Regions from separate parts of the Luteococcus sp. H101 genome, predicted to be linked through region 2. Evidence: riboswitches for the same ligand, from Rfam matches in the RefSeq annotation. Region 2 holds a riboswitch; each other region holds the start of a gene.
What was found. Region 2 has a riboswitch for cobalamin ahead of AAEX60_RS09450 (hypothetical protein). Riboswitches for the same ligand answer to the same signal wherever they lie in the genome.

Region 1 (5,944 bases), on a different contig from region 2:
TGGCCAGGTCGACGCCACTGACGGCGCGCAGCCCGCCCAGATAGGTCTTGGTGATGCCCTGGGCCAGCAGGGCCGGTGTGGTCGATGACATGCTCACGCTCCCTGCTGGGTGACTGGCAGCCGGTCGAGGTCCCGATCGATCGGTGGCAGCGCCGCGAGCAGGCCGCGGGTGTAGGGATGACTGGGCCGGGCCGTGATCTCGGCAACGGTGCCCTGTTCCACGATTTCGCCGTGGCGCAGCACCGCCATCCGGTCGGCATGGGTCCGGACGCAGCGCAGGTCATGGGTGATGAACAGCACCGCGCAGCCCGTGCTGGCCCGGAGCTGGTCGATCCTGGCCAGCACATCTGCCTGGGTAACGGCGTCGAGGGCCGTGGTGGGTTCGTCGGCGATCAACAGCCGCGGTCGCGCCATGACGGCCGTCGCCAGCACCACCCGCTGCAGCTGGCCACCGCTGAGCTGGAAGGGGTATCGGTTGGCCGTGGCCTCCGGGTCCAAGCCCACCTCCTCCAGCGCGGTCAGGATGGTGCTGTGGTACGCCGAACTGTTCGTCGTCCCGTGTGCCCCCAGGGCCTCCGTCATGTGGGCACCGATCCGGTGGTAGGGGGAGAAGGCACCGGCATAGTTCTGGAAGACGTAGCAGATCTCCGTGCCCCGGATCCGGCGCATCTGCCGTCGTCCCTGGGTCAGCAGGTCGTGCTGACCCAGCCGGAGCGTTCGGGCCGTGCGCGTCAGGCCAACCGGCAGCAGGTCTCCGATGGCGTGGGCGGTCACGCTCTTGCCGGAGCCGCTCTCGCCCCCCAGTGCGAACCATTCGCCGGGCTGCACCTCGACGTCGATTCCGTGCACCAGCTCCAACCCGTGGGGTGCCGTGACCCTCAGGTCCTCGATCTGCAGGGTCATCTGGCGGCTCCCGTCGTGATCCGGGTGGGGTCGGTGGAGTACTGCTTGGCCAGCGCGTCGCCGGCCAGGCTGGTCAGCAGGACCACGACGAAGATCGCCAGCCCCGGGGCGAACATCAACAACGAGGTCCGGCCGAAGTAGGCGCGCCCCTCATTCAGCATGGCGCCCCATTCCGGGGAGGGTTGGGGCACACCCAGCCCCAGGAAGGACAAGGAGGCCACCAGCAACACGATCTTGCCGATGTCGAGCGTCGCCAGGCTGAGCACGGGCCCGATCACGTGGGGGACCAGGTGCCGGCGGATGATCCGTGCGGTCCGTGCGCCACTGATCCTGGCCGACATGAAGTAGTCCCGGGTCTTCTCCTCCACGACGATGCTGCGCACCAGCCGGGTGTAGCCGATCCACTTGACCACCACGATCGCGAGGACCAGGTTGAACACGCCCGGGCCCAGCAGGCCGGTCAGCACGATGGCCACCACGTACTCAGGCAGCGCCATGAAGGCGTCGCAGAGCCGCATCAGGGCCCAGTCGAGTCCGCCGCCCAGGTAGCCCGAGTAGAGACCGAGCGGTACGCCGATCCCGGCCGAGAGCGCCAGCGCCAGCATGGAGATCCCGACCGTGGTGCGGCCACCGGTGAGGATTCGGGACCAGATGTCGCGGCCGAGTTGGTCGGTTCCGGCAAGGTGCTGCCAACTGCTTGGCAGCAAGGCCTGCGTGAGATCCACCTGCAGCGGATCGTGCGGGGCCAGCCACGGGCCAGCCAGCCCGAGCAACAGGAGCAGCACGGTGGCGGTGGCCAGGGTCACGGTATTGCGGTTGACGGTGCGATTCATCGTGTCCCTTTCAGCCGGACTTCCGGGCTGATCCAGCGGTAGCTCAGGTCAACCAGCAGGTTGATCCCGATGATGGCGATCCCGATCACCAGGATGAAGCCCTGGATCACCGCATAGTCGCGACGGGTGACCGCCTCGACGGCCAGCTTGCCCACCCCGGGCAGCCCGAAGACGGCCTCCACCACCACGGAACCCGAGAGCAGACTGCCCAGGCTGACGCCCATCATCGTGACGACGGGAATCAGGCTGGCCCGCAGCACGTGCGCTCGACGCAACACCCGCTCGGGAACTCCCCGGGCGCGGGCCGAACGGACGAAATCCCGATGCTGGGTCTCCTGGAAGGAGTTGCGGAAGAGCTTGATGAAGGGCGGGGCGATCGCCACGGCCAGGGCCGCGCAGGGCAGCACCAGCCCGGCTCCACCGCGCCAGCCCGAGGCCGGCAACAACCGCAGGTCCACCGCAAACCACTGGATCAGCAGCAGTCCCAGCCAGAAGGTGGGCATGGAGGCCCCCAGGTAGCACCCCGCGGACACCAGCCGATCGATCCATGTGTCGGGATGGGTGGCGGCCAGGGTTCCAAGGGTAACCACCAGGACCAGGGTCACGGTGATGGAGGACAGTGCCAGCAGGGCGGTTGCGGGCAGGGCCTCGCCCAACTCGTGCGCCACCGTCTGACCGGTCATCACCGACATCCCGAGGTCCCCGCGCAGCAGTCCCGACAGATAACGCCAGTACCGCACCAGCAGCGGATCGTCCAGCCCCAGCTGGGCGCGATAGGCAGCAATCTCGGCCTGGCTGTGGGCGATGGTGTCCACCCTCAGCACCGACAGTGCGGCGTCACCGGGTGCCAGGGCCACCACCAGGAAACTCACCACGGTGAGGAACCAGATGCTGAATCCGATCCCGGCCGTGTGCCGCAGCAGCCGGACCAGGGGGTCAGCCACGGTCGAGGTCCTTGGTGATCATCGGGTACTCGAACTCATTGCTGGGGGTCTGCCAGCCCGTGACGCCCTTGGCGAAGGCGGCGGTCTCCATCGGTGCCACCAGGTAGCTGTTGAGCTGGCGGTCGCGGACCGTGACCCCCAGCTGTCTGGCCACGCTGGCCCGTTGGGTGGCATCCGGCGCACTGTTGAACCGATCGATCAGCTTGTTCAGGGCGGGGTCGTCCAGCTGCCCGTGGTTCTGTGCGCCGCCGGGGGTGAGTGAACCGTGGATGAAATAGGACCCGTCGCCGCGGGTCACGGTATTGGCCGAATAGGTGGCAACATCCCATTCCTTGCTGGTCAGGTGCTCGTCGATGTTGTCAGCGGTGACGATCTTGAAGGTGATCCCGACCTGGCTGGCGGAGTTCTCCATCACCTGGGCGATCTGGGGCAGCTCGGGCCGCGCCACATAGGTGACGATGTTCATGGTGAGGGGCTTGCCCTTGCTGGTCACCTTTCCGTTGCTGACCTCCAGCCCGGCCCGTTGGAAGTACCTGAGGGCCGCCTCCTTGCCGGACGGCCGGGTCACCTGCCCGGGAGAAACGGCGGTCTTGCCGGCGAAGGGATTGTCGGTGGCCTCGCCGTAGCCGCTCATCACGGTCTTGGCGATGGCCCGCCGGTCCAGCAGTGCGTCGATTCCCTGACGGAAGTCCTGCTTCCCCCAGAGTTCGGCCTGGGGGCCCTTGAAGTTGAACAGCAGGTGGTAGACCCGGGTTCCCGTCCGGGTCTCGACGGTGTACCGGTCGTCCTTCTTCAGTCCGTCAAGGGTCTCGGTGGAGGGCCGGTAGATCACGTCGGCCTCGCCGGACTGCAGCGCCAGTAGCCGGGCATTCGCGTCCTGGTTCGCGGTCATCGTGGCCCGCTCCAGCCTGGCCCTGCCATCCCAGTAGCCGTCGAAGCGGCTCAGTTCGGCCGCCCCGGTGGTCGTGAAGCTGTCGAACTTGAAGGGGCCGGTTCCGATGGGCTTCTCGATGCCGGCTTCGGGGTCGATGATGGCGGTGTTGAAATGGACGAACTCGCTCATCAGGCCCGCATAGGGCTTGGTGGTGGTGATCGTCAGGGTCTGACCGTCGGCCTTCATCGACGCGATGGGCAGCAGCGCCTTGACTCCGGGGTTCTTGCTGATGGCCCGCTCGATGTTCTGCTGCACCACCTGCGCGGTCAACGCCTTGCCGTTGTGGAAGGTGACCCCGTCGCGGATGGTGAGCTGCCAGGTATTGCCCTTCTGGGTCCACGCCGTGGCCAGACCGGGACTCAGGGTACCGGTCTTGATGTCCAGCTTGACCAGCGTCTCGACGGTGCCGGAATTGAGGATGAAGGCCGTCTGCACCATGTGCGGGTCGGTGGTGTTGGCCGGGTAGACGGTCACCAGGCGCAGCGTGTGCGCGGCTCCCGTCGATGCTGAGTCATCCTGGATGCCGCATCCAGTCAGGGCAACGGCGGCTGTCGCGAGGGCGACGAGGGTCTTCTTCATGGTGGTTTCTCTCCAGTGTCGTGGATGCCGGGGCACCCGGAAGAGAATCCAGGCAGCAGAACTCGGCCACAGGGCTGACCGATGACCGGCCAACAGTGGCTCGCAGCGGGCACGGGTGTGCGCCCATTCTCGTTCCCTCCATCTGCGTGGATTCCTGAACGAACACGCAGGCAGTTCTCCTGGCTCCAGTTCATTGGCCGCACTCGCCTTCCCAGCCCCGAAGGGCCAGTGGCATCGTGAGTGCGGCCTCCCTGTCACAGTGGCGAGACCGCGCCGGAATCACACCGGCTTCTCTGTTGGGCCCTGACGGGCACCTACGTGTACGTGGCGCAGCGTAGCAACGGGGAGAGCCAACTCGGCGTCGGTCATGGAAGCAGATGTGGTGACGCCGCCCTTGAACTGATCGTACCTACTGTCTATAGTGAATATAGACAGTAGGGGGGATCCATGGACATTGTGCTCTCGAACACCAGCGGCGTGCCGATCTATGAGCAGATCAAGGCCCAGATCAAGGCCGCGATCCTGCGCGGGGAACTCGCGGAAGGCGACGCCCTGCCCAGCATCCGTGGGCTGGCGCGCGACCTGCAGGTCAGTGTGATCACGACCACCCGCGCGTTCAGCGATCTGGCCGCCGAGGGTTTCGTCACCAATGTCCCGGGAAAGGGCAGTTTCGTCCTGCCCCGCGACTCCGAACTGGTCCGCGAGCAGGTGCTGCGTGACGTCGAGGCCCACCTCGGCAAGGCCATCGCGGCGGCACGGCTCGCGTCCCTGACCCCCACCGAGCTCCATCAGGTGCTCGACGCCCTTCTCACGGAGGAATCATGAACCCACTCGTGATGCACGCCATCACCAAGGACTTCCCCGGCTTCTCGCTGGGGCCCATCACCTTCGAGTTGCCCCGCGGCTACGTGACCGGCCTGGTTGGTGCCAATGGGGCCGGCAAGACCACCCTGCTCAAGATCGCCCTGGGGCTGGTGCACCCCACGTCGGGCAGCAGCCAGCTGATCGACCGCGAGCGCGTCGGCGTCGTCTTCGACGTCCCGAGCCTGCCCCGCAACTGGCGGCTCCGCGAGATTGCGCCCGCGTTGAAGCCCTTCTACCCGAACTGGAGCGACGCCACCTTCCAGCGGATCGCGGGCTGGGGTGGCCTGGAGATGGACAAGCGGGTCCACAACCTCTCGCGCGGCATGGGGATGAAGCTGCAACTGGCCATCGCCATGGCCCACGACGCCGAGCTGCTGCTCTTCGACGAGCCCACCAGCGGTCTGGACCCGCTGGCCCGCAGCGAACTGATCGACATGATCGCCGAGTACATGACCGACGAGAACCACACCGTCCTGTTCAGCTCCCACATCACCAGCGACATCGAGAAGATCGCCGATCATCTGGCCGTGATGAGCGCTGGCCGGCTGGTGGCCGGTGGTCCGCTGCAGGAGGTGATCGACGGCTTCCGACTGGTCAAGGGAGGGCGTGATTCCCTCGCCCCGGTTCAGCAGTTGGTGCTTGGTGCTCGCCAGCACGACGCCGGCTGGGACGGCCTCATGCGCACCGAGGACACCGTCGCGCTGCCGGATGGTGTGCTGAGCGAAGCGCCCAGCGTGGAGCAGGTCGTGATCGCCCTGGCCAAGGAGGGGCGACATGCGTGACTTTTCTGCAGACCCTTCCCGCAAGCAGAAAGGCTCGTCCATGATCAAGTTCCTCGTCCTGGACCTACGCATCATGAGGCCGGCGTTCCGGGCGCTCGGCATCAT
Region 2 (5,944 bases):
AAGCGACGTCTGGTCGGCGCCGACTTCGCGCAGCTGGTGCGTTCCCGGCTGGTCGACGGCGGGCGCTGGCGGCTGGCCACCGACTGGGATGACTACGCCGAATGGATGCGGGAGGTGTTGGACGTCGCCTCCGGGTTGGTGAACGAACACCTGGACCCGGCCGATCCCGAGAACACCGGGTGGGCGCCGCGGCTGGAGCTGCGCCCAGTCACCAAGTACGAACGCAAGGGCCTGGCAGCCGGCCGCACCATCCACGACCTGACCTATCGGAAGACCTCGTGACCGGCCATCCCGACCCGACGGCCGAGCAGGGCCGAACCCCGACGGCCGAGCCTGTCGAGGCCCCGTCGACCCCCCTCACCCGTTGGCGGTTGGACATCGCCTATGACGGCGCCCGCTTCTCTGGCTGGGCCAGCCAACCGGACCTGCGCACCGTGCAGGGCGAACTGGAACGCTGGATCACCCAGGTGCTGCGGTTGCGCGAGCCGGTGCAGCTCACCGTCGCCGGCCGCACCGACGCCGGGGTGCACGCCCGCGGCCAGGTGGCCCACGTGGACCTGCCGTCGACGGTGGACACCTCGCGGCTGCAGCGACGGCTGGACCGGGTGCTGGACGAGGACCTGCAGGTGCTGCGGGTGAGCCCCGCCCCGCCCGGCTTCGACGCCCGCTTCTCGGCCATCTGGCGTCGCTATGTCTACCGGGTCTGGGACGAGGTCTCGCGGCCAGATCCGCTGCTGCGCGGGCACATCGCGCAGATCCGCGGCGTCGTCGACGTGGACGCCACCAATGAGGCCGCCCGGATGCTGCTGGGTCTGCATGACTTCGCGCCCTTCTGCAAGCCGCGCGACGGGGCCACCACCATCCGCACCCTGACCGGCCTGCACGCCGCGCGGACCCCCGACGGAGTGCTGGAATACACCGTCACCGCCGACGCCTTCTGCCACTCCATGGTCCGTTCGCTGATGGGGGCCATGACCACGGTCGGCACCGGGCGACGGGACCAGGCCTGGCTGGCCGAGGTGATGGCCTCGCCCAAGCGGCACAGCGGGGTGCTGGTGATGCCGGCCAAGGGCCTGTGCCTGGAGGAGGTCGGCTACCCCGACGACGACCAGCTGGCAGTTCGCGCCGAACTCTCCCGCGCCGTGCGCACCCTGCCCGAGACCCCCCTGGAGGCCCCGTGAGCCACTACTTCACCACCCCGGACGGCCCGGAGAAGCGCCGCCAGATCCACGCCACCATCTGGGGGCAGGAGCTCACCCTGACGACGGCCAACGGCGTCTTCTCGGGCACCCGACTGGATCCGGCCACCAAGATCATGTTGGACGAGGTGGCGCCGCCGCACGACGGTGCCCGGCTTCTTGATCTTGGCTGTGGCTATGGCCCGATCGCCGTCGCCCTGGCCGCCGCCTGCCCGGGCAGTGTGGTGGACGCCGTCGACGTGAACGAGCGTGCCCTGGCGCTGACCAGGCTCAATGCCGACGTGATCGGCGCTGGCGGCCGGGTGCAGGCCCTCCTGCCCGAGCAGGCCGACCCGGCCACCCGCTATGACGAGATCTGGAGCAATCCGCCGATCCGGATCGGCAAGCCCGCCTTGCACGAGCTGCTGTTGACCTGGCTCCCCCGACTGGCACCGACCGGGCGCGCGGTACTGGTGGTGGGCAAGAACCTGGGCGCGGACTCGCTGGCCCGCTGGCTGACCGAGCAAGGCTATGCCTGTGAGCGACTGGCCTCCCACAAGGGCTTCCGGGTGCTGGAGGTGCGCCCGGGCGGCTGACCCGGAGGCACCGCGGCGACGCCGCAGAGCCCCGTGCAGTAGTCTTCGGCGCATTGCCGCCGCTGGGGGAATCCGGTGCAAGCCCGGAACTGACCCGCAACCGTACAGTCGGAGTACCCGGCGTCGGCAGACTCATCACCACCCGTCGTGGTCTGCGGGCGAGTCGCGGGTGGGGGCATCCGCGGCCGCCTTCCGGCCGCCGAAAGGAACCACTGTGCTCACCGCCACCGCTCGCCAGCTCGTCGCCACCGGCGCCGCCGCGGCCACCCTGTCCCTGGCACCACTGGCCGCCGTCGCCGCTCCCCTGCCGTCCGACGCCGCCCACGCCCCGGCCCGCGTCCTGCCCGCCAACCAGACCACCGACTGCCTGGACCAGGGCAAGGTGTGGCTGGTGGTGCAGAGCTCCAAGGGTGAGCTGATGGTCAACAAGTGCGTGGAGAAGGCGGCCAGCGGCACCGAGCTGCTCACCAGCGCCGGGGTGAAGATCACCAAGGATCCCAAGACCCAGATGATCTGCGCGATGGACGGGGAGCCGGCCGCCTGCCCGGCCAAGTTCGACGGCAACTACTGGCAGTACTACACCGCCACCAAGGGCGGGAAGTGGACCTTCAGCCAGGTGGGCGCGGACCAGTCCAAGCCGAAGGCCGGCACCCTCGAGGGCTGGTGCTATGGCAAGCAGTGCACCCCGACGATGCCTGCGCTGGACGGCGCCGCCGGGACGGCCAGCACCAGCGCTGCACCGTCGTCCCCCGCCAGCACCGCGCCCGCGCAGGAGGCTGGCAAGAAGGACACCCCGTGGGCCACCATCGGCGTGGTGGCACTGCTGCTCTGCGCCGGGGCCGCCGCCTTCCTGGCCAGCCGTCGCAAGAAGGCCTGAGCCGCCCGCAGACCCATCCACCCGTCGCGGCGTCGCCCTGCCGATCGTGCCACACGGCCGGGGCGACGTTGGGCAGGCTGGGCACCCGGGGTGATCACTCCTTGCTGTAGGTGACCTGTTTGAGCACCTCGGGCCAGCTGCGCTCCAGCACCCGGCCGCCCCAGACCACCGAGCCGGCCAGCAGGGCCAGTCCGTAGACCGGTGCTGCGCCCAGCAGCAACCAGCCCAGCCAGGGCCGCGACGCGGTCAGGAAGAGCGGGATGATGAAGGGCAGGGCCAGCAGGCCGGTGGCGAGCATGCTGACCAGACTGAGCAGGATGCCCGCCGCGCCGCCGCCCTCCCCACGGGAGAAGGCGTTCTGCCCGGGCGGCGGCTGCGGCACCTGCCAGAAGGCACCGGTGACGGTGCCGACGGCGGCTCCCACCAGCAGTGATCCGAGCGTGCCACCCACCAGTTCCGGCGCCAGTGCCCATCCGTCGGAGACCGCCATCAGCACGACGTCGATCAGCAGGGCGATGGGCAGCAGGATCCATCCGGCGGCCAGCAGCCGGCCCAGTCGGTCGGCCCGGCCACTGACCCCGGCGGAGATGTGCATCCACAGCGCGCTCCCGTCGTAACTGATCTCCTGCGCCACGGCCAGGGATCCCAACAGCAGCATGGAGAAGATCGCCGGGAACAGGATCCCGCGCCCGCTGATCATCGAATCCTCCCCGGAGCCCCCGAGCAGGCTGGGGGCCAGCATCAGCAGCGGCATCAGCAGCACCGAGACGGCCAACACCAGGTGCCGGGGGTCACGACGCCAGTAGCGCAGCGAGCGGCCCGCGATCGCTCCGGCTGGCCCCGAGGGCACCAGCCGGTCCACAACGGAGTGCGCCTTGGCCCGCCCACCGGCACCACCGGCTTCCAGCGGCGAGGTTAGCGCCCGGGACAGGGAACGTTCCCAGAGCAGCCACAGTGCCGCGACCAGCGCGACGGCCAGCGCAGTGTGGGCCGCCAGCAGGCCCCATCGGCCGGTGGCCGCATCCCAGGGAAGCGCCCAGGCCCAGCCGAAGGGCGTCCAGGAGGCCACCGAGGCCAGGCGCGCCGCCCGCTGTTCGAGCTGCTCCACATTGCCCAGCCAGCGAATCACCAACTGGACGCCGACTCCGCTGCCCATCGCCAGCAGGCCCAGCAGCAGCGCGGCACCGTCCCGGTAGCGGCGGGTGCTGAGCGCCGACGAAAAGCTGGCAGCCGCGGTGCGGGCCAACAGGATGCAGGTGGTGCAGCCGAGGATCGCCGCAACCAACGCGCACATTGCCGTCAAGGCGCCGGTGCTCCAACTGGCCACCTGGACCAGGGCCAGCAGCGCCGTGAAGACGCCCCCGATCCCCACCAGGCCGGAGACCAGCAGCCCCGGCATCAGCTGCCGGGCACTCACCGGGAAGAGCGCGAACCGGCCCGGGTCCAGGGTCTGGTCGCTGCCGGAGACCAGCAGGGTGCCCAGCGGCCAGCCCAGGGTCAGCGCTGCGAAGCCGACGGTGGTGGCGCCGCCGTGCAACTGGTCGGAGGCGAGGCGCAGCCCCATCAGGGCGACCGACAGCCAGCCGAGGGCCCCCAGGGCGTAGAGGCCGATCACCACCAGGCCGATGATCTTGGCGGTCTGACCCTGCAGTGAGCGTCGCAGCAGCGTCAGTTTGAGTCGGACGAGTGTCCCAACCATGCCAACCCCTCCCCCGCGTCGCTCGTCCCGCCCACCAGCTCGATGAAGCGCTCCTGCAGTCGCCGCCCCTGGGTCACCTCGGCCGTCGGGCCGATCGCCAGCACCCGCCCGTTGGCAACCACCGCGACCGCATCGCACAGGCTCTCCACCAGCTCCATCACATGGCTGGACAGCACGACGGTGCCGCCACCGGCCACGAAGTCGTGCAGGATCTGCCGGATCGCCTGGCCGGAGACGGGATCCACCGCCTCGAAGGGCTCGTCCAGCACCAGCAGTCGCGGATTGTGCACCAGGGCACAGGCCAGCCCGATCTTCTTGGTCATGCCGGCGGAATAGTCGCAGACCAAGGTATTGGCGTCCTGCGTCAGCCCCAGGGCGCGCAGCAGTGCCTGGGCCCGACTCTCGATCTGGTCGGGTGCAACGCCGCGCAGCCCGGCAGCGAAGCGCAGCAACTCCAGGCCGCTCAACCGATCAAACACCCGCAGGCCATCGGGCAACACGCCCATCATCGCCTTTGCCGCGACGGGATCGCTCCACACGTCGTGGCCCCAGACCTCCACCTGGCCGGCGTCGGGACGGAGCAGACCGGTGGCCATGCTCAGGCTGGTGGTCTTGCCCGCCCCGTTCGGCCCGACCAGGCCAAAGAGGCAGCCCGCGGGCACGGCCAGCGAGAGGTTGTCGACCGCCACCTTCGGCCCGAATCGCTTGGACAGACTGCGCATCACCAGAACGGGAGCGCCGTAGTCGGAACGTGGTTGACTCATCCATCCAGTACATCGCCCCATGGGGCCAGACCCAATGGCCATACCGACGCAGAGCCGCCCGAAGCCATGGTGCGCTACCGGGGATCGCGCTCGCGGCGAACAGTCTGGCCCACCGGGAACAAAGTGCCTAGGATCGTTGTTGTCCCTAGGAAAGCCCCTTCACCAAGGGCTCCGGGCCCCGGTCCGGCGAAGACGGAAAGAGGATTTACATGGCTGTCTACACCCTGCCCGATCTTGACTACGACTACAGCGCCCTGGCGCCGCACATCGCTCCCGAGATCATGGAGCTGCACCACTCCAAGCACCACGCAACCTACGTGGCCGGCGCCAACACCGCGCTGGAGAAGATGGAGGAGGCCCGTTCCAAGGGTGATTTCGCCACCATCGGCAAGCTGGAGAAGGATCTGGCTTTCAACCTGGGTGGCCACATCAACCACTCCGTCTTCTGGAAGAACATGTCCCCCGAGGGCGGCGGCCGCCCCGAGGGTGAGCTGGCCAGCGCGCTGGACGAGTTCTTCGGTTCCTTCGACGGCTTCCAGGCCCAGTTCAGCGAGAATGCCAAGGCCATCCAGGGCTCCGGCTGGTCCGTCCTGGCCTGGGACTCGCTGGGCAAGCGGCTCAACACCCTGCAGCTGTGGGATCAGCAGGGCAACATCCCGCTGAACCAGGTGCCGCTGCTGCAGCTGGACATGTGGGAGCACGCCTTCTACCTGCAGTACAAGAACGTCAAGGCCGACTACGTCACTGCGTGGTGGAATGTGGTCAACTGGGCCGACGTCGCCGAGCGCTTCACCAAGGCGCAGCAGGCCTGACCCAGGCGCTGACCGGAC
Region 3 (5,944 bases), on a different contig from region 2:
GACCTCCGCCAGGTCCTCGTCGCTGCGCCAGTTGCCGCTCTCCACCACCTGCAGGATGCCGGCGCCATAGCTGCCCGGCTTGGAGCCGAAGATGCGGGTGCGGCTACGGCGTTCGTCGCCGTGCTCGGCCAGGTCCGCGGCGCTGTGGGCGCGCACATGGTTCTGGTCGTCGGGCTCCTCGAGACCTGCGACAAGCTGCACCGCGTCGTCCAACATCGCGACGACGTGCGGGAAGGCGTCGCGGAAGAAGCCGGAAATGCGCACCGTGACGTCGATCCGCGGCCGACCCAGTTCCTCCAGCGGGATCACCTGCAGGCTGTTGACGCGCCGCGAGGCCTCGTCCCATTCCGGCCTGACTCCCAGCAGGGCAAGGACCTCCGCGATGTCGTCGCCGCTGGTGCGCATGGCCGACGTCCCCCAGACGCTCAGCCCCACGGAGCTTGGGTAATCGCCGGTCTCGTCCAGGTAGCGCTTGAGCAGCGAGTCGGCCATCGCCTGACCCGTCTCCCAGGCCAGCCGCGACGGGATGGCCCTGGGGTCGACGGTGTAGTAGTTGCGGCCGGTGGGCAGCACGTTGACCAGGCCGCGCAGCGGCGAGCCCGACGGTCCGGCGTTGATGAAGCCGCCCGCCAGGGCGTGGATGACGGCGGTCAGCTCGTCGGTGGTGCGGGCCAGGCGGGGAACCACCTGCTCGGCGGCAAAGCGCAGCACCCGGGCGACCTCCGCAGCATCCACGCTGGCCGGGCTCGTCGAGGCCACCCGGTCCGCGGCCTCCGGGATCCAGCCGGCCTCCTCCATGGCCTGCACCAACTCCCGCGCGACGCCCTCCACCTCGTCGGTGCGCACGGCATCCGCGTCGTCGGCCAGCCCCAGCGCGCGACGCAGCCCGGGGACCGCGGCGGTGGCGCCACCCCAGACCTGGCTGGCGCGCAGGATGGCCAGCACGAGGTTCACCCGGGCCTCACCGGCCGGAGCGCTGCCCAGGGTGTGCAGGCCGTCGCGGATCTGGGCGTCCTTGATCTCGCACAGCCAGCCGTCGACGTGCAGCAGGAAGTGGTCGAACTCCTCGTCCTCCGGACGCTCCTCCAGGCCCAGGTCACGGTGCATCTCCGCGGCCCGCATCAGGCTCCAGATCTCGCCGCGGATGGCGGGCAGCTTGGCCGGGTCCATCGCCGCGATGTTGGCGTGCTCGTCCAGCAGCTGCTCCAACCGGGCGATGTCGCCGTAGCTCTCGGCGCGCGCCATCGGCGGCACCAGGTGGTCGACGATCACCGCGTGCGCCCGCCGCTTGGCCTGCGCCCCCTCCCCGGGATCGTTGACCAGGAAGGGATAGATCAGCGGCAGCGAACCGATCGCGGCATCCGGCCCGCAGGCGGCGGACAGCGCCGCATTCTTGCCCGGCAGCCACTCCATCGAGCCGTGCTTGCCCAGGTGGACCACCGCGTCGGCGCCGAAACCGTGCTCGATCCAGCGGTAGGCGCCGATGTAGTGGTGGCTGGGCGCCATGTCCGGGTCGTGGTAGATCGCGACGGGATTCTCCCCGAAGCCGCGGGGCGGCTGGATCATCAGCACCACATTGCCGGCCTGCAGGGTGGCCAGCACCAGTTCGCCGTCGTCGTTGACGAAGAGCTGACCGGGGCCCTCACCCCAGGCCTCGGTCATCTGCTCACGCAGAACCGAGGGGAGGTCCGCGGTCCACTCGCGGTACTGCTCGGGGGTGATCCGGACGTGCGCATCGGTGAGCTGGGCGCTGGTCAGCCACTCCTCATCCTGTCCACCGGCCGCGATCAGGGCGTGGATCAGGGCGTCGCCGGCGACGGTGTCGTCATCACCGTCGATGATCCGGGTGACCTCGTTCTCCCCACCCAGGTCATAACCCTCGTCACGCAGCCGGCGCAGCAGCCGCACCGCGGAGACGGGGGTGTCCAGGCCCACCGCATTGCCGATCCGGGCGTGCTTGGTGGGGTAGGCGGACAGCATCAGCGCGATCTTCTTGTCCTTGTTGGGAAGGTGTCTCAACCGGGCGTGGTGGGTGGCGAGCCGGGCAAGGCGGGTGCAGCGCTCCGGGTCGGCGACGTAGTGGGGCAGCCCCTCGTCGTCGAACTCCTTGAAGCTGAACGGCCCGGCGATGATCCGCCCGTCGAACTCCGGGATGGCGATCTGGGTGGCGGCATCCAGCGGACTGACGCCGTCATCGCTGGCCTGCCAGTCCGCCCGGGAGCTGGTCAGGCAGAGGCCCTGGATGACGGGGATGTCCAGGGCGGCCATCCGCTCCACGTCCCAGGCCTCGTCATCCCCACCTGCGCCGGCGGTTGCCGGAGTGCTGCCGCCGGCCGCCAGGACCGTGACCACCAGGGCATCCAACTCACCCAGGGCTTCATAGAGCGCGTCGGGGGCCGAGCGCAGCGAGCCGGCAAAGATCGGCAGCCCGACGGCCTGCCCGGTGGCGTCGACGGCGTCGGCCAGGGCGTGCGCAAAGGCGGTGTTCCCGCTGGCCTCGTGGGCGCGGTAGTAGAGGATGCCCACCTTGGCGAGGTCCCCGGCACCCGCCACCGGCTCGCGACGGGCCCAACCCCAGGACGGGATTTCCTGCGGGGCTTCGAATCCCTCGCCGGTGAGCAGCACCGTGTCCCCCAGGAAGGCGTGCAGCTGGGCCAGGTTCTCGGGGCCGCCCTCGGCGAGGTAGCGGTGTGCCTCGGCCGCGACACCCATCGGCACGGTCGAGAGTTCCATCAGCTCGGCGTTGGGCTGTTGCTCGCCGCCGAGCACGACGGTGGGAATCCCGGTGGCGGCGATCCGGCGGAAACCCTCGCACAGGTCCTGCGGCCCACCCAGGATGCGCGCCAGGACCAGGTCACACCCTTCGATCAGTTCGGCCATCGACTGGTGGCCGGAGCGGGCCGGATTAGCGAGCACGTACTCGGCGCCGCTGGCGCGGGCGGAGAGCAGGTCGGTGTCGGACGTGGACAGCAACGCGATGCGCACTTTTCCTCCTGGGTGGGGTTCTCGCCCCATCGTCGTTCAGGTCATGCCCGCGGTGAGTGTCTGGCTTGGTGCCCATCAAGCAATGACAAGCACATTCACAGTGGCGGAACCGCCCCGGACTCACACCGGGTTCCTGCGCCGCGAGCGGGGTCAGTCTAGCCAGCCGTCGGGTACCGGCCGCCAGCCCTTGCCGTGCGGCGCCAGCCGCCCGGCCGACCCGACACAATGGAGCCATGCTGTTGCAGAGTCTCGTCTTCGTCTGGCCGGACACGGCCGTCGCCATCGCAGTGATCATCGCGCTGGCGGTGATCGGCCGGTGGCTGGTGCAGGTGGCCATCCGACGGATGGTCAAGCTGTCCACGGATCGCGCCAAGCAGCACCTGGACAAGCTGGGCCGCCCCGGCCAGATCCTGGCGGCCGCCACCGGGATGGAATCGCAGCGGCAGAGCCAGCGCGCCGCCACCATGGGCTCGATCCTGGGCAGCGCCGCCACCTTCCTGATCGTCACCGTGGCGGTACTGACCATCCTGAGCCACATCGGGATCAACCTAGCGCCGGTGCTCGCCTCGGCCGGCGTCGGCGGCGTCGCCCTGGCCTTCGGCGCGCAGAGCCTGGTGAAGGACGTGATCAGCGGCATCTTCCTGATCCTGGAAGACCAGTTCGGCGTCGGCGACGTGATCACCGTGAACGAGATCACCGGCACGGTGGAGCACGTCGGGCTGCGAGTCACCAGCGTCCGCGACGCCAACGGGATGCTCTGGTACCTGCGCAATGGCGAGATCACCACGCTGGGCAATGTGTCCCAGGGCTGGAGCATCGCGACGATCGACCTGCCGATCAATCCGACGGAGGATCCGGCCCGCGCCGTCGAAGTGCTGGAGCGGGTCTGCACCACTTTCGCCGCCGACGAGCAGTACGCGGCCGACCTGATCGACCCGCCCGAGGTGCTCGGCGTCGAGACCATCACCGGCCAGGCGATGACCCTGCGGATCAGCGCGAAGTGCCTTGCCAACCAGCAGTGGGGGGTGCAACGGGAGCTCCGGGAGCAGGCCAAACGAGCCCTGGACGCGGCCGGGATCCGGGGCGCGATCTCCGGCTGGGGATCCGGCTCCACCGCCCCCTGAATTTCTTGGACGCCTGACCTATTTTCCCAGTAGAGCAGATGCCGTTGCGCACTGCCATAGTGGCAGTGGACCCCGATATCCGCTCTATCGGGATAACTGGGCTGTTGACCAAGATTCGACGGACAGGAAGCGGCCCCCAGTAGCCCCTGTGAGATGGTGACCGGGTGACCTCCCAGACCGCCCGTGCCATGCCCGGCGCCATCTGGATGGTGCTGGGCGCCATCGCCTCGGTGCAGCTGGGCGCGGCGGTGGCCAAGAACCTGTTCGGGGTGGTGCCGCCGGTGACCATGGCCTGGTTGCGGCTCGCGGCCGCCGCGGTGGCGCTGCTGGTGCTGGGCGCGCTCGCCCGGGCCCGACGCCCTTCGGCAGGCTCAGGAGCCGTGGCAGGAACAGGCGCAGGGAACGCGGCCGCCCCCGCCCGCTCCTGGCGCGACGGGCTGGCCTATGCCGTTTGCCTGGTGGGGATGAATGTCAGCATCTACGAGGCCTTCGCCCGGCTCCCACTGGGGCTGGCGGTCACGCTGGAGTTCCTTGGCCCGTTGGGATTGTCGGTGCTGGGCAGCCGTCGGGCCCGCGACGTGTTGTGGGCCCTGCTGGCCCTAGCCGGGGTGGCGCTGCTGGGTTTCACCCCCACCGGAATGGACCCCGTGGGCGTCTTCTTCGCCCTGTTGGCCGGGGCGCTGTGGGCCGGCTACATCGCCACCGCCGCCCGGGCCGGCCGCACCTGGGCCAGCAGGGACGCCCTCACCCTGGCCTGCGGCCTGGGTGCCGTCGCGCTGGCAGTTCCGGCCATCGCGCAGGGCGGCGCCCAGATCTGGCGGCCCGACGTGCTGCTGGCGGGCGCCGGGGTGGGCCTGCTCAGCTCCGTGATCCCGTACTCGCTGGAAATGGTGGCGCTGAAGTCCATCCCACCACGGGTCTTTGGCATCCTGATGAGCCTGGAGCCGGCGGCCGCGGCCCTGGCCGCCCTGATCCTGCTGGGCGAGAAGCTCAGCCCCACCGATCTGCTGGCGATGGGCTGCGTGATCGTCGCCTCGATCGGCGCCACCCGCTCCGCCTGAACCAGGCTCGGCGAGGAGCAGCAGTGGTCAGCAGTTCCCGCCGGCCGGCAGCTCCGCCCGGTGCTCCCGCACCCAGCCGGCGATGGCGTCCAGGTCTCGCACCCCGGCCTCGAAGCCAGCGGGGGAATCCACCATCACCGCCACGCCCAGCTGACCGCCATCCACCGGCAGCACCGCCAGCTGGCGCACCAGGTAGCCAGCACCCGACGACGGGCCCCAACCACCCTTGATCGCGGCGCCCTCCAGCCGGTGCAGCCCCCAGGCCTGGCCCGCATCCACCTGCCGCATCAGGCCCAGCACCTGGCTGGCGCCGTCCTGGCAGGGCAGCTGCGCCGCGAACCGGGCCTGGTCTCCCAGCGCCCACGGGGTCTGCCCGAAGGCGCTGTACGGCGGCCGCACGGCAGCCGGCTGGGTGCGGGTCACCGGATCCCCGCCGGCCCGCAGCACCCGGTCAACCGCGGCGGCGGCTTTCTTGCCTGCCCCCAGCTGGTGCCAGAGCTGATCCGCCGCCTCATTGTCCGACGCGGTGATCGCCCGACGGACCAGGGCCTGGGTGTCGGGCCCCGGGGAGGACAGCGCGGCGATCGACAGCGGCACCTTGGCGGTGGACCAGGCCGGGCCGGTATCCGACTTGCCCCAGTGCACGGCCTCTCCCCGGCCACCCACGGGCACCACGGCAATCCCCGCCGGTCCGCTGAGCGACGCCTGCAGCTTCCCGAAGGAGGCCGCCAGTGCCGAGGCATCCGCCGGCCCGACGCTGGCGGGGGCCCGCGT

Region 1: another riboswitch for cobalamin. It lies ahead of AAEX60_RS02220 (ABC transporter substrate-binding protein); the one in region 2 lies ahead of AAEX60_RS09450 (hypothetical protein).
Region 3: another riboswitch for cobalamin. It lies ahead of cobN (cobaltochelatase subunit CobN); the one in region 2 lies ahead of AAEX60_RS09450 (hypothetical protein).

Annotation. Positions count from the first base shown of each region.
Region 1 is NZ_JBCDMW010000007.1:108,179-114,122, forward strand. Features, by position in the region: gene AAEX60_RS02200 (ABC transporter ATP-binding protein) at 1-91, opposite strand, end outside; gene AAEX60_RS02205 (ABC transporter ATP-binding protein) at 94-903, opposite strand; gene nikC (nickel transporter permease) at 900-1,736, opposite strand; gene AAEX60_RS02215 (ABC transporter permease) at 1,733-2,680, opposite strand; gene AAEX60_RS02220 (ABC transporter substrate-binding protein) at 2,673-4,193, opposite strand; cobalamin riboswitch at 4,346-4,526, opposite strand; gene AAEX60_RS02225 (GntR family transcriptional regulator) at 4,641-5,018, shown strand; gene AAEX60_RS02230 (ABC transporter ATP-binding protein) at 5,015-5,839, shown strand; gene AAEX60_RS02235 (ABC-2 transporter permease) at 5,880-5,944, shown strand, end outside.
Region 2 is NZ_JBCDMW010000022.1:85,192-91,135, forward strand. Features, by position in the region: gene trmB (tRNA (guanosine(46)-N7)-methyltransferase TrmB) at 1-282, shown strand, start outside; gene truA (tRNA pseudouridine(38-40) synthase TruA) at 372-1,181, shown strand; gene AAEX60_RS09445 (class I SAM-dependent methyltransferase) at 1,178-1,774, shown strand; adenosylcobalamin-variant (AdoCbl-variant) riboswitch at 1,820-1,901, shown strand; gene AAEX60_RS09450 (hypothetical protein) at 1,989-2,651, shown strand; gene AAEX60_RS09455 (hypothetical protein) at 2,746-4,350, opposite strand; gene AAEX60_RS09460 (ABC transporter ATP-binding protein) at 4,320-5,114, opposite strand; gene AAEX60_RS09465 (superoxide dismutase) at 5,324-5,926, shown strand.
Region 3 is NZ_JBCDMW010000004.1:66,664-72,607, reverse strand. Features, by position in the region: gene cobN (cobaltochelatase subunit CobN) at 1-3,015, opposite strand, end outside; cobalamin riboswitch at 3,020-3,143, opposite strand; gene AAEX60_RS00960 (mechanosensitive ion channel family protein) at 3,219-4,109, shown strand; gene AAEX60_RS00955 (EamA family transporter) at 4,274-5,170, shown strand; gene AAEX60_RS00950 (hypothetical protein) at 5,198-5,944, opposite strand, start outside.